One region of the Pseudoalteromonas sp. M8 genome, then DNA from elsewhere that is predicted to be linked to it. Evidence: predicted binding sites of a transcription regulator. Region 1 holds the regulator's gene; each other region holds the start of a gene.
The links. Region 1 encodes LexA, which represses DNA repair genes until DNA is damaged. Its sites were predicted from a motif close to TACTGTATNNNNATACAGTA; they were not measured.

Region 1 (4,274 bases):
AAGTTTGTTCCCCAACCTCCATTAACTCTTCTTTCGAAAGAGTTTGTTGCGCAACTGCCTGTGACTCCGCCTCTGCTTTTGCTTTTTCAGCTTTAGCATCGTTAAGCCAACTATCAAATTTATCAGGACTTACGGCCTCGACGACGATTGGCATAAAGCCATGATCTTTGCCACATAATTCAGCACATTGGCCTCTATAAATTCCCTCATCGTTTACCTTTGCCCATGCCTCATTTATAAATCCCGGATTGGCATCCTTCTTCACCGCAAAATCAGGCACCCACCAAGAATGGATGACATCATCCGAGGTCATCAAAAAGCGGACTTTCCTATCTGTAGGAATAACTAAATGCTTATCAACTTCAAGCAGGTAATTTTCATTTTTTTCTTTAAGATCACTAATTTCATCTTTCGAAGTAGAGAGCAAAGAATAGAACTCAACATCATGCCCCATATACTCATAGTGCCATTTCCACTGAGAGCCTGTGACCTTAATGGTCAGATCAGCCTTACTCGTGTCTTCCATAGCAATAAGCGTTTTTGTGGCTGGTATTGCCATACCAATGAGTATCAGGAAGGGAATTGCAGTCCAAAGTATTTCCACTTTGGTGCTTTCATGAAATTGCGCCGCAACAACGCCTTTTGACTTTCTGTGTTTTATAAGCGCCCAAAACATAATCCCAAATACAATCACTCCAATGACACAACATATTAGAAATATGGTCATGTGAAGCTCATACACTTGATGACTAATGTCTGTAACACCTTGCCTCATATTGTAAGCGCTGTTAGCAAGTGAGGGCATGGCGATTAGCACCGCGATGAATGCTACAACTAATCGACAAATTTTCATTTGACGTCTCCTTCAAGACAACTCGTGGTTGTCTCTTGTTATTATTGGATGACTGTCATATTGTCTATTTGTACATAGACTTACTGCACGACTATTAACCAATTAGTCAAAAAACAAACAAATTGCAAGATTTTCGAGAAGACCGACTTTAGAATCAAAACTGGGGACTATAGGGAGTAAAACGAAGAATGATGAAAAATAGTGTATAAAGATCAGAAAACTAAAAATATTACTAAATGATTAAAGTCACTATAATTATCTAACTTTCACACAGTTAGAAAAGTTAATTATTACTTTCTAAACAAAATATAGTTAAAGCAAGCGCAACTTTATATTTAACGCTACGCTCGCTCTCATAAACTACATCCAGTCTGCACTTCGGATAACACCGACAGCTAACCCTTCAATGGAGAAATTTTGATGTTCTAGATCTACTTCAATCGCTTTAAATTCTTCATTCTCAGCATGTAAAAAAACTTTCTTTCCTTTCTTTTCAAGGCGTTTAACAGTCACATCTTCTTCTACACGAGCAACTATCACTTGCCCATTTTCTGCCACTTGAGTTCTGTGAACAGCCAATAGGTCACCATCTATAATACCAATATCCTTCATGCTCATACCATTAACTCTCAAAAGGTAATCAGCATTAGGTTTAAAAAAACTAGCATCTACATTACAGTGGCTTTCTACATGTTGCTCTGCCAAAATAGGCTCACCAGCAGCAACACGACCAATAATAGGCAAACCAAGTTGTTCTGATTCATCCTCTACAAGTCGAATCCCTCGGCTTGCGCCTGGGACCATTTCGATAACTCCCTTTTTCGCAAGCGCTTTCAGGTGCTCTTCCGCTGCATTTGCACTCTTAAAACCCAAAGCATCAGCTATTTCAGCACGAGTTGGAGGCATGCCTGTATCTTTTATGAATACTTTTATTAATTCAAAGATTTGTTCTTGTCGTTTTGTTAGAGGACGCATTAACTGGTATTCCATACAGTGGTTTATTTACTGTAAGTATATACAGCTCAAAAAAAATCGCAAATGTTTCTTTCTTCGCCATATTTTAAGTGTATTTATTGATAGCATTAATTAGATCAGCATTAAACAAGAAGCTTCAGAGCATAACCTACGACTCTACGAAATAAGGATTATTAAGTTTTAGGGCTGATAAATCACCTCCTACCATTTTGCACTGTGCTGATACTGTGGTGGGAGCGCATTTACTTAGGTTTAGAAAACCTCGCGAGGCTTTTTATATCTCAAATTTCTATACCTCAAATAGCAAAAAACCCGTCGCATTGCTACAACGGGTTTTGATGTACATGGGTGTTCCACATTATTTTTGAGCCGAAACTTTCATTGTAAGCCATCGGCGGGTGAACCACCTCCCACCATGTTGCGCTGTGCTGATGCTGTGGGGGAGTGGGAGCGAGTTTACCTCGCGAGGTTTTTAAATCACACATAGCAAAAAACCCGTCGCATCTCTGCAACGGGTTTTGATGTACATGGATGTTCGAATGTCGATGAAGTTCATGGATGAACGCTTTTCATCAACCTCTTATTTGGCCCTGGCTCGCTACGAAGTAGGATGTTCTCATTTTTTAAATAGAGAGTCACATGGGTGATCCACACTATCATTGACCGGGGCCTACCCTTCGGCTGTTTTGTTTCACTTCTGAGTTTGGGTGACGAGAAACCGAAGCACCGCTTCGCAGTTCGAGGAAGTGAGCGCAAGGACGCGCGAAGGGGAGATGCTACATGGAAGTACTTTACCCCAAACAGCAAAAAACCCGTCGCATTGCTGCAACGGGTTTCTCTTATTTGGCCCTGGCGATGTTCTACTTTCACATGGGTAATCCACACTATCATCGACGCTGTTTTGTTTCACTTCTGAGTTCGGCATGGGGTCAGGTGGGTCCAAAACGCTATAGTCACCAGGAAATTCTGTTCATCAATGAAGTCTCCTTCATCAATGTAAATCTGGAAAAAGCTATTAAATTCTTTTGTCTACTTTAGTCTATTAACTTCTGTCGCTTATAAACCACTTTGGCGTTGTATGGTTAAGCCTCTCGGGTAATTAGTACGAGTTAGCTTAATGCCTCACAGCACTTCCACATCTCGCCTATCAACGTTGTAGTCTTCAACGGCCCTTCAGTTGACTCTAAGTCAAAGTGAGAACTCATCTCGAGGCCTGCTTCCCGCTTAGATGCTTTCAGCGGTTATCAGTTCCGAACGTAGCTACCGGGCAATGCAATTGGCATCACAACCCGAACACCAGCGGTTCGTCCACTCCGGTCCTCTCGTACTAGGAGCAGCCCCTCTCAATTCTCAAACGCCCACGGCAGATAGGGACCGAACTGTCTCACGACGTTCTAAACCCAGCTCGCGTACCACTTTAAATGGCGAACAGCCATACCCTTGGGACCGACTTCAGCCCCAGGATGTGATGAGCCGACATCGAGGTGCCAAACACCGCCGTCGATATGAACTCTTGGGCGGTATCAGCCTGTTATCCCCGGAGTACCTTTTATCCGTTGAGCGATGGCCCTTCCATTCAGAACCACCGGATCACTATGACCTACTTTCGTACCTGCTCGACGTGTCTGTCTCGCAGTTAAGCTTGCTTCTACCATTACACTAACCGTACGATGTCCGACCGTACTTAGCAAACCTTCGTGCTCCTCCGTTACTCTTTGGGAGGAGACCGCCCCAGTCAAACTACCCACCAGGCACTGTCCTCAACCCCGATTCAGGGGCCTAAGTTAGAACATCAACACTACAAGGGTGGTATTTCAAGGTCGGCTCCACAGAAACTAGCGTCTCTGCTTCAAAGCCTCCCACCTATCCTACACATGTAGGGTCAATGTTCAGTGCCAAGCTGTAGTAAAGGTTCACGGGGTCTTTCCGTCTAGCCGCGGGTACACAGCATCTTCACTGCGATTTCAATTTCACTGAGTCTCGGGTGGAGACAGCGTGGCCATGGTTACACCATTCGTGCAGGTCGGAACTTACCCGACAAGGAATTTCGCTACCTTAGGACCGTTATAGTTACGGCCGCCGTTTACCGGGGCTTCGATCAAGAGCTTCGCCTAAGCTAACCCCATCAATTAACCTTCCGGCACCGGGCAGGTGTCACACCGTATACGTCATCTTACGATTTTGCACAGTGCTGTGTTTTTAATAAACAGTCCCAGCCACCTGGTCACTGCGGCTCTCGTTTGCTTACAGAGCAAGTCCTTCACAAACAAGAGCGTACCTTCTCCCGAAGTTACGGTACAATTTTGCCTAGTTCCTTCACCCGAGTTCTCTCAAGCGCCTTAGTATTCTCTACCTGACCACCTGTGTCGGTTTAGGGTACGATTCAGTATGAACTGAAGCTTAGAGGCTTTTCCTGGAAGTAGGGCATCAACAACTTCACCACCTT
Region 2 (4,274 bases), 2.2 Mb from region 1:
AACTGCATATAGGTCGGCGCGATGCTTGGGGGAATATCAACAACCCCGTGATAATCTACAAGCCCAAGCCCCCACGCAATACCCGTTACCATTAAAATGCTGATAAGCACGCCACTTTTGACTTCACGGTACATAAGCGCCGCAATCACAAAAAAGCTCGCAATGGCTAATAGCGGGCCGGGAGAAGTGATATCACCAAGTTGTACTAATGTCGCATCGCTTGCGATAACAATTTTCGCGTTCTTTAGCGCGATTAACGCTAAGAATGCGCCAATACCTGCCGCGATCGCACGCTTTAGCACGATAGGTATGGCTTGGATCACCCACTCGCGAACTTTGAATACGCTCAAAAATAGAAATAAACAGCCCGACATAAATACCGCGCCTAATGCACTTTGCCATGTATAGCCCATGCCAAGCACAACACCATAGGTAAAAAAGGCGTTTAAGCCCATTCCAGGCGCAAGCGCTAACGGATAGTTTGCCCATAGCCCCATAATAAAACAGCCGATTGCGGCTGCGATACAAGTTGCTACAAAAGCAGCGCCGTGATCCATGCCAGCTTCTGCTAGCATTGCAGGGTTTACGAAAACGATGTAAACCATAGTAACGAATGTCGTCAAGCCAGCAATCACCTCAGTTCTTACATTGGTGTGCATAGCTTGCAGTGAAAATAACCGCTCGAGCATAACTAAAATTACAAATTTAAGGAACAAGTGGTTGGATTTTAACACGAATCACTTTAAAACTCGGACAAAATAGTTAAAATTCAGCTACACTCTGCTTATCAACATTATTGCGAATAAAGATATGGATCAAAATAGCACCGACAACTCAGCAAACCATGACTTAGAACAGCAGCTGCTGAATGTGCTTGAATTTGTAACGTCGCCATTAAAAGCGGACGCAAAATTCCCAGATCTTCACGACAATACCCAAGCTTTGAAAAAAGGCCTCTATTACCTAAAAGAAAAATCTTTTCCGCTTGCGGCAAAATGGCTAAGACTGGCGGCGATGTCTGGTGATTTGAAGGCACAGTTCTTTTTAGGTTTGTTGTTTATGAAAGGTCAAGGAGTGCCACCCAGCCCCTTTCATGCAGCCGCTTGGTTAAGTTTGGCCAGCAGCCAAGGGCACAAAGGCGCCGAACAGGTACTACTAGATGTACGCCGCTTCCTTACAACTAAGCGCTTTAGAGATGCACAGTGCTATGCTGCAACACTTTACGAGCAAATTCATCAACTACAGCATATTAGCCAGTAAATTAAATTTGACTCTCCAAAAAAACGTAGGCTAGGCGTAGCTAAGCCTCTCTTAAGTAAACGTACGCTTTCCCTCTGCGACGATCAAAATGATACAGTAGAAAAACTACTGTATCGCAGCTGAGAAAACTTCCTTGCTTTACTCATACTGAACTTTCGTCAATTAAGCTCTCATTTCAAAAAAATCACAACCACTTGTTTTATATTGAAAATTTAAACTAAATAAAAATTAAGCTTGAATATTGATTAAAAAGCTAGCAATTTTCCTTGCATTCACACACTGTATAAACTACTGTATACACATACTGTATAGATAACCAGTGAGACAATTATGTTACACAGCAATGCACTTCTACAGCCAAACAATTCAACTTATTACACACTTAACGAAATCAATAATGTGATAGTTGAAGATGAGATCGTCGCTAGCTTAGAGTTACTTAAAGTTTTACATAAATGTCAGCATAAACAAGGCTGGACGCTACTCGTTGCACCCGATAATGTACCAAACAAGTCACTACTAGAAAGCGCTTCAGTTGATGCAAGTAAGTTGCTCGTCATTAGGCAAAAGCACATATACGACCTTGAGTATGTACTTAAAAGTGCTATCAGCAATGGTAATTTCGCTGCCGTGGTGATTTGGACTGATATTGCATCAGTGCAAACTATCAACAAAATGGAACTGCCGGTATCTGACGTTGCGATCCACTGTTTTCAAAGCGCTTAACAAGCTACAATAACAGGATATAAATTTGTTAAAACTGAAGTTTTTATGTCTTGTTATTGCAATTCATCCCTTCCCTATTCGCAATGTTGTGAGCCGTACCTTAAGGGACAAAAATTCGCAGAGCGTCCACAAATACTAATGCGCTCTCGCTATACTGCATACTGCTTAAAAGATGCAAAGTATATTCATGACACCTACGCCCAGGCTAAACAAGCACAAAACAATATCGACGATATTGCTGCATTTGCTAATTATGCACACTTTATAAAATTGGAAGTGCTAGAAGAAGTAGCAGAAGCTACTCAGGGGGTTGTTGAGTTTAAGGCGCACTATATCGCAGAAAACACACACTATATACTCCATGAGCGGTCAAATTTTATTACCGAAGCAGGCAGATGGTATTACTTAGATGGTGAATTGTACGATACGCCTACAACCAAGATAGGCAGAAATGACCTCTGTCCGTGCGGCAGTGATAAAAAGTATAAAAAGTGCCACGGTAGCTAAAATAGTCTGAACTAGAGATTAGATACAAAGCAATAAAAAAGGCTTGAAACGAGCTAAGGATGATTAAAGGCCGTTTAGCTTATACCAGTTGTATTAAGTAAATGATCTATCTTGAAGCGGGGAAATAGCTTTAGTAGCAAGGCAAAAATTTTGCTATTTAGTTGTTCTAAATGAGAAATTTTTAACGAAGCTAATATGCTATTTCACCCTTCAAATTGATTAGAGAATTAATTCAATTGGTATTAGACATGAAGCACGATAAGCATAGCGTTTTATGTCAGTCTAGTAACGAAGCAAAGAGCTGTAAAATGACAAGTTTAATACCAGTTTGTCTTAAATTTGCTCAATTTTGAAGGAGCAAAAGCAGCTAATGTTGTTACGCCGTCGCGCGTAACATACTCTGCATATCACCCGTTGCAATTTGATCATAAAAACCAGCCGCATCCATTGCCTTATCAGCAACTAAGGCCAGTTTACCTTGCGCGCTCGCCAAACGCCTTTTAACCGCTGGTTCCAAATTTTCTACAACGTCGAGTGGAATATGCTTTTTATCATTTCGTGCGGCAAAAGGTTCTGGATTTAAATTTTCTTGCAATCGCAAGGTTGCCATCGCCCCCATAGATACCAGCTGCGCGTTATGCTGACCAATAAGCATATTGTACTCTTTTGGCGCAAGCGGCTTTTGTGGACCTATTTCAAATTGCTTCTTTAGTGTTTCTTCTGAGTTATCTTTTGCAGCAGCTTCAGATTTTGGTAGGTGAAATTGGCTAAAATCTAATGCATCAGTTGATAGCATAGATAACAGCATGGCAAAATCGGCAGAGCGCGTCTGATGAACACTAATGTTCAATGCGGACCCTAATTGCGACTCACTGATTAAAACGCCATCAATTTGCATGTATTCCAACCGATTATTTTGCTAATTATGAATTTATCGGCCTTTTTCCGAAAAACTTTAGTAGTTTTCTTTACTTCGAAAAAAACTTTGTTATTATCACCGCCGTTGTTTAGGAGGGGTTCCCGAGCGGCCAAAGGGATCAGACTGTAAATCTGACGGCTCAGCCTTCGCTGGTTCGAATCCAGCTCCCTCCACCATAAACAACAGTTACAATTTCGGAGGGGTTCCCGAGCGGCCAAAGGGATCAGACTGTAAATCTGACGGCTCAGCCTTCGCTGGTTCGAATCCAGCTCCCTCCACCACTTTCAAATTGTAACGCTTTAAAATGTATGGAGGGGTTCCCGAGCGGCCAAAGGGATCAGACTGTAAATCTGACGGCTCAGCCTTCGCTGGTTCGAATCCAGCTCCCTCCACCACTTTTAAAGTAAACGCTCCAAATGATGGAGGGGTTCCCGAGCGGCCAAAGGGATCAGACTGTAAATCTGACGGCTCAGCCTTCGCTGGTTCGAATCCAGCTCCCTCCACCACCTTTTATTGTGTTATCTCACAACAAGCTTACATATATAAACGAGCTTAAAAACAATCCAAAGCCAAAAATCAAATGTGTTGTCATACTTTTTACCCTTGCCTTATTCGGCTCTGGTAATTTAGATGCTGCGATCCCTGCACCAAAGCAGGGTTGCATAATAAAAAATGGAAACACACACGTTATTAAGCCAAAAACTAACGCAGTCAAAAGGCTAGGCTCAGTCAACCAAGGCTTGCCCACGCTCAGTAGTAACACCAAGGCGAATACAATCCCAATGAGATAATGCACGCCCCAGCCAATGACACGTTCACCAAATATTGGTTTACTACGCCCGATACCTTGATGCGTGAGTTT
Region 3 (4,274 bases), 1.7 Mb from region 1:
AAGGCAATCAATATGGGCAACGTGTGGCTGGCTTTATCAATGAAGCCTATCGTGTTCCTTATACTTTGGCGGGTGTACTATCTCATACCGCCGAGCAGGATCCTCTGAGCCGTGAACAAGTGCAAGAAATTGTCAATGGTGCGCTAAAGCAAAATCGCTTTGTGTCTTCTATGTATGCACAGTTTGAACCGAATGGTTACGATGGCAATGATGCCAGTAATCAAGGTGGTTCGAGTCACTCTGTGCCGGGCGCTGGTACCTTAGAGCTCTACTTTACTCAAGAAGCCAATGGTCCGATGCAACAAAAAGTTGAGTCGGCAGAAGAAAAATATGCCGATGCAATCAATGAGTTTGGCCTACGAGAAGCCGAGTGGTATCTGTGCGCAAAAGATAAAGTGGCGCCGTGTATCATGGAGCCCTATTTATATGAAATTTCTCCGGGCAACAAAATGCTGATGACCTCATTGACCACACCAGTCGTGGTCAATCGTCAATTTAGAGGCCTAGTGGGCGTGGATGTAAATTTGCCGATTTTCCAAACCATGGTCGACGAGCTCTCAAACTCGCTTTACTCAGGAGCCGCTAAGGTAACCTTGTTAAGTGAGTTGGGTCTTGTTGTGGGTTCTAGTCACTACAAGAATTTAGCCCGCCCACTTGCTGAGTCGACAAAGTCAGATAGGGCTGAGGTGTTAAAATCGCTGCACACAGGTTCTGGGATTAAAGAGCTTGGTGAAGACTTAGTCGTAGCGGTACCGATTAAAATTGCGTTACCAAACACCACTTGGTCTCTAGTAATCGAACTACCTAAGGCAATTGCACTTAGTTCTGCTACAACGCTGCAAAGTCAGCTGGAGGAGTCGACAAACTCCGTTGGTCGCTGGATGCTCATTATCGGTATTGTTATTGCTGTTATTGGCATTGCCATTGCGGTGGTATTAGTGAACACAATTATCGGCCCGCTTACGCATATTCAGGAGCGGGTAGAGAACTTAGCTTCTAGCGAAGGCGATTTAACGCATGAACTAGAAGTGAGTCATCATGCTGAGTTGATTGCCTTGGCACATGGCTTTAACCGCTTTACTGATAAACTACGAAAGATGATTGATGACCTCAAAGGTCTTGCTGAATCTTCCTACGAGCAGTCGCATCGAACAACAGAAGCCGCGATAAACATCAAAAACAAAGTCGCTAATCAGCACTTAGAAATAGATAGCGTAGTTACTGCAATTAACGAACTCAGTGCAACTGCTTCAGAGGTGGCTCGGGCATCGGAAAAAGCGGCTGCAAGTACGAATCAGGCCGCAGATCAAGTTCAGCAAAGCGAACAAAGCATCATTAAAACGACCGAAACGGTGCAATCAATGGCGGATCAAGTCATTGATGCAAAACAAGCGGTCGTGAAGGTATCTGAGCGCAGTGATGATATTTCTAAAATACTAGAAGTGATCAGAGCTATTGCAGAGCAAACTAATTTACTGGCCTTAAACGCAGCAATTGAAGCGGCAAGGGCAGGGGAGCAAGGGCGTGGTTTTGCGGTTGTTGCAGATGAAGTTCGAGCTTTGGCGTCAAAAACACAAGCATCGACGGACGACATTAGTAAACTAATAGATAACCTACAGAGTGAAGTCGCGAACTCAGGCCGGATCATTGAGAGCTCTGTGCAGCTAGGTGAAGACGCAGTGAGTTATTGCCAAGAATCGGCTAGGTTAATGAGTACGCTAGTTGCTGAGCTGACAAGCATTTCTAACGAAGTAACACAAATTGCTACGGCTGCGGAAGAGCAAAGTATGGTTACCGAAGAAATTAATACGAATACGACGGGCATTTCAGATGCCGCTGCTGAGCTTTCGAAGTTCGCAGATGAAGTAGAGCAAGCAGCCAGTTCAATGACGCTGATAGTCGAACAAAAACACAAGCAACTTAACTTATTAAGAACGTAAGTTTGTTGGTTTGCAAAGAGACTGGAGACAGTCTCTTTGCAGCTATGGTGTTTTTCGTCAAAATTCACTATGATAACTGTATCTATATACAGTTAAGCTAATCATGAAACTCTATATCGCAGAAAAACCCTCTTTAGGCCGAGCAATCGCCGATGTCTTACCAAAACCACATAAAAAACAAGATGGTTATATAGAAGTCGCGAATGGTGATGTGGTTTCTTGGTGTATAGGTCACCTGTTGGAACAAGCAGAACCTGAAGACTACGACGTCAAATACAAAAAATGGCACTTTCATGATCTACCAATCGTGCCGACTCAATGGCAGTTCAAAGCAAAGCCAAAAACAAAAAAGCAGCTTAGCACTTTAAAAAAGTTACTCACAAAAGCCGATGAAATCTACCATGCTGGAGATCCTGATAGAGAAGGGCAATTGCTCGTGGACGAAGTATTTCAATTTGTAAACTTGCCTGAACGGAAAAGAGCAACGATCCGACGCTTGTTGATCAGTGATTTAAACCCACAAGCTGTGAAAAAGGCATTGGCTTCGACACGTTCTAATCAAGAATTTGTTCCTTTAAGTGTATCTGCACTTGCAAGAGCTAGAGCGGATTGGCTATTTGGGATGAATTTAACCAGAGCATTTACGTTGGCCGGGCAAAAAGCGGGAGTGAATACTGTTTTGTCGGTTGGCAGAGTGCAAACTCCGGTACTTGGTTTGGTTGTTAGAAGAGATCTAGAAATAGAGAACTTTGTATCTAAACCATTTTATGAGGTGATTGCACATATCAATAAACCAAATTGGGGTGTTTTTGAAGCTAAGTGGGTACCAAGTGAAGCATGTAAGCCCTATATGGACGAAGATGGGCGTGTTCTGGTTAAGGCCTTAGCCGAAAACGTTGCGGATCGGATCAGTCAAAAGCAAGCAACAATAAATAAGGTTGAAACAAAACCAAAAAAGATAAACCCGCCGTTACCCTATAACCTTTCTTCTTTGCAGATTGACGCAAATAAGCGCTACGGTTTATCGGCTCAGCAAGTGTTGGATATTTGTCAGGCACTTTATGAGAAACATAAATTGATCACTTACCCTAGATCAGATAACCGTTATCTACCACAAGAACATTTTGTTGAAAGAGAGCAAGTCATTGCGGCTGCCGAGCACAATCAGGGAATAGAAAGTAAGTTTATTAAGTTAGCTGACATGAATCTAAAAGGAGCGTGTTGGAATGATAAAAAGGTAGAAGCGCATCACGCTATCATTCCAACCACTAAAAAGCTCCGCAGTGCTCAGCTTGGGCATAGAGAGTTACAGGTCTATCAACTCATCTCTGTACAGTATCTTGCGCAATTCTTTCACCCCTACCGCTACAACGAAACTAAAGTGGAGTTGGAGATTAGTGGTGGTCAATTCAAAGCACAAGCGAAGCAAATAACAGATCAAGGATTCAAGATACTGTTTAAAGGTCATGAGGTCGAGAAAGAAAGCCTATTGCCGGAGTTACAGGTGGGAGAGCAACTTTTATGCGAGAAAGGTGAAGTTAAAGAAAAACAAACTCAGCCGCCAAAGCATTACACTGAAGCTACCTTATTAGGTGCGATGACAGGTATTGCACGGTTTGTTTCCGATCAATCTATCAAAAAGGTATTGAAAGACACTGATGGGCTTGGCACTGAGGCGACGCGGGCCGGAATTATTGAGCTTTTGTTTAGACGGCAGTTTCTTAGACGAGAAGGTAAGACGATATATTCTACGGCGCTGGGAAAAGCATTTATTCAAACCCTACCTGAGTCACTTTCATTACCAGATAGAACTGCGCTCTGGGAGTCATTGCTCGGAAAGATCGCCAATAAGGAAACGTCGTATAATCAATTTATGCAACCGCTTTGTGATGAGTTAGGTGGATTTATTGACAGCGCTCAGTCTATCAATACGAATGCACTGAAAGGTGTTCCTGTACCTGCATTTAAAAAACGTGGTGCAAGAAAGGGGAAATTTACCCGAAAGAGAAAGCCAAGCTCTGCATAATTGTTTTCTTGGCTTGGTTGTAAATTCAGATAGTGTCACTATATCAACCATATTAATTACTCAGACAGAAAATAGAATATGAGCAATAAAATCCAACTAACCCCTGAAAACATTCAGCAAGTAATAACCGATCCAAATCCAGAGAAAGCGTTATTGCTGACCTTTTATAGCAATCAAAATCCTGAATGTGTTCAGCAAGACCAAATATTGGAGAGGATAGCGGCAGCTTATAGTGAGCATATAACCGTAGGCGTTATTGATTGTGATGTCCAACAAGCGCTGGCATCTCAACTCGCTCAGCAAATTGG

Region 2: the regulator LexA is predicted to act here: its motif matches at 1,550-1,569, upstream of GSF13_RS12890 (SulA-like leucine-rich domain-containing protein).
Region 3: the regulator LexA is predicted to act here: its motif matches at 2,015-2,034, upstream of GSF13_RS10915 (DNA topoisomerase III).

The regions. Positions count from the first base shown of each region.
Region 1 is NZ_CP047240.1:4,042,618-4,046,891, forward strand. It holds gene coxB (cytochrome c oxidase subunit II) at 1-853, opposite strand, end outside; gene lexA (transcriptional repressor LexA) at 1,214-1,828, opposite strand; rRNA gene rrf (5S ribosomal RNA) at 2,676-2,789, opposite strand; rRNA gene GSF13_RS23055 (23S ribosomal RNA) at 2,907-4,274, opposite strand, start outside.
Region 2 is NZ_CP047240.1:1,819,993-1,824,266, reverse strand. It holds gene GSF13_RS12900 (NCS2 family permease) at 1-689, opposite strand, end outside; gene GSF13_RS12895 (SEL1-like repeat protein) at 811-1,260, shown strand; gene GSF13_RS12890 (SulA-like leucine-rich domain-containing protein) at 1,591-1,986, shown strand; gene GSF13_RS12885 (YchJ family protein) at 2,032-2,493, shown strand; gene GSF13_RS12880 (VC2046/SO_2500 family protein) at 2,870-3,391, opposite strand; tRNA gene GSF13_RS12875 (tRNA-Tyr) at 3,504-3,588, shown strand; tRNA gene GSF13_RS12870 (tRNA-Tyr) at 3,609-3,693, shown strand; tRNA gene GSF13_RS12865 (tRNA-Tyr) at 3,723-3,807, shown strand; tRNA gene GSF13_RS12860 (tRNA-Tyr) at 3,834-3,918, shown strand; gene GSF13_RS12855 (DUF2938 domain-containing protein) at 3,936-4,274, opposite strand, start outside.
Region 3 is NZ_CP047240.1:1,360,677-1,364,950, forward strand. It holds gene GSF13_RS10910 (methyl-accepting chemotaxis protein) at 1-1,940, shown strand, start outside; gene GSF13_RS10915 (DNA topoisomerase III) at 2,044-3,966, shown strand; gene GSF13_RS10920 (tetratricopeptide repeat protein) at 4,045-4,274, shown strand, end outside.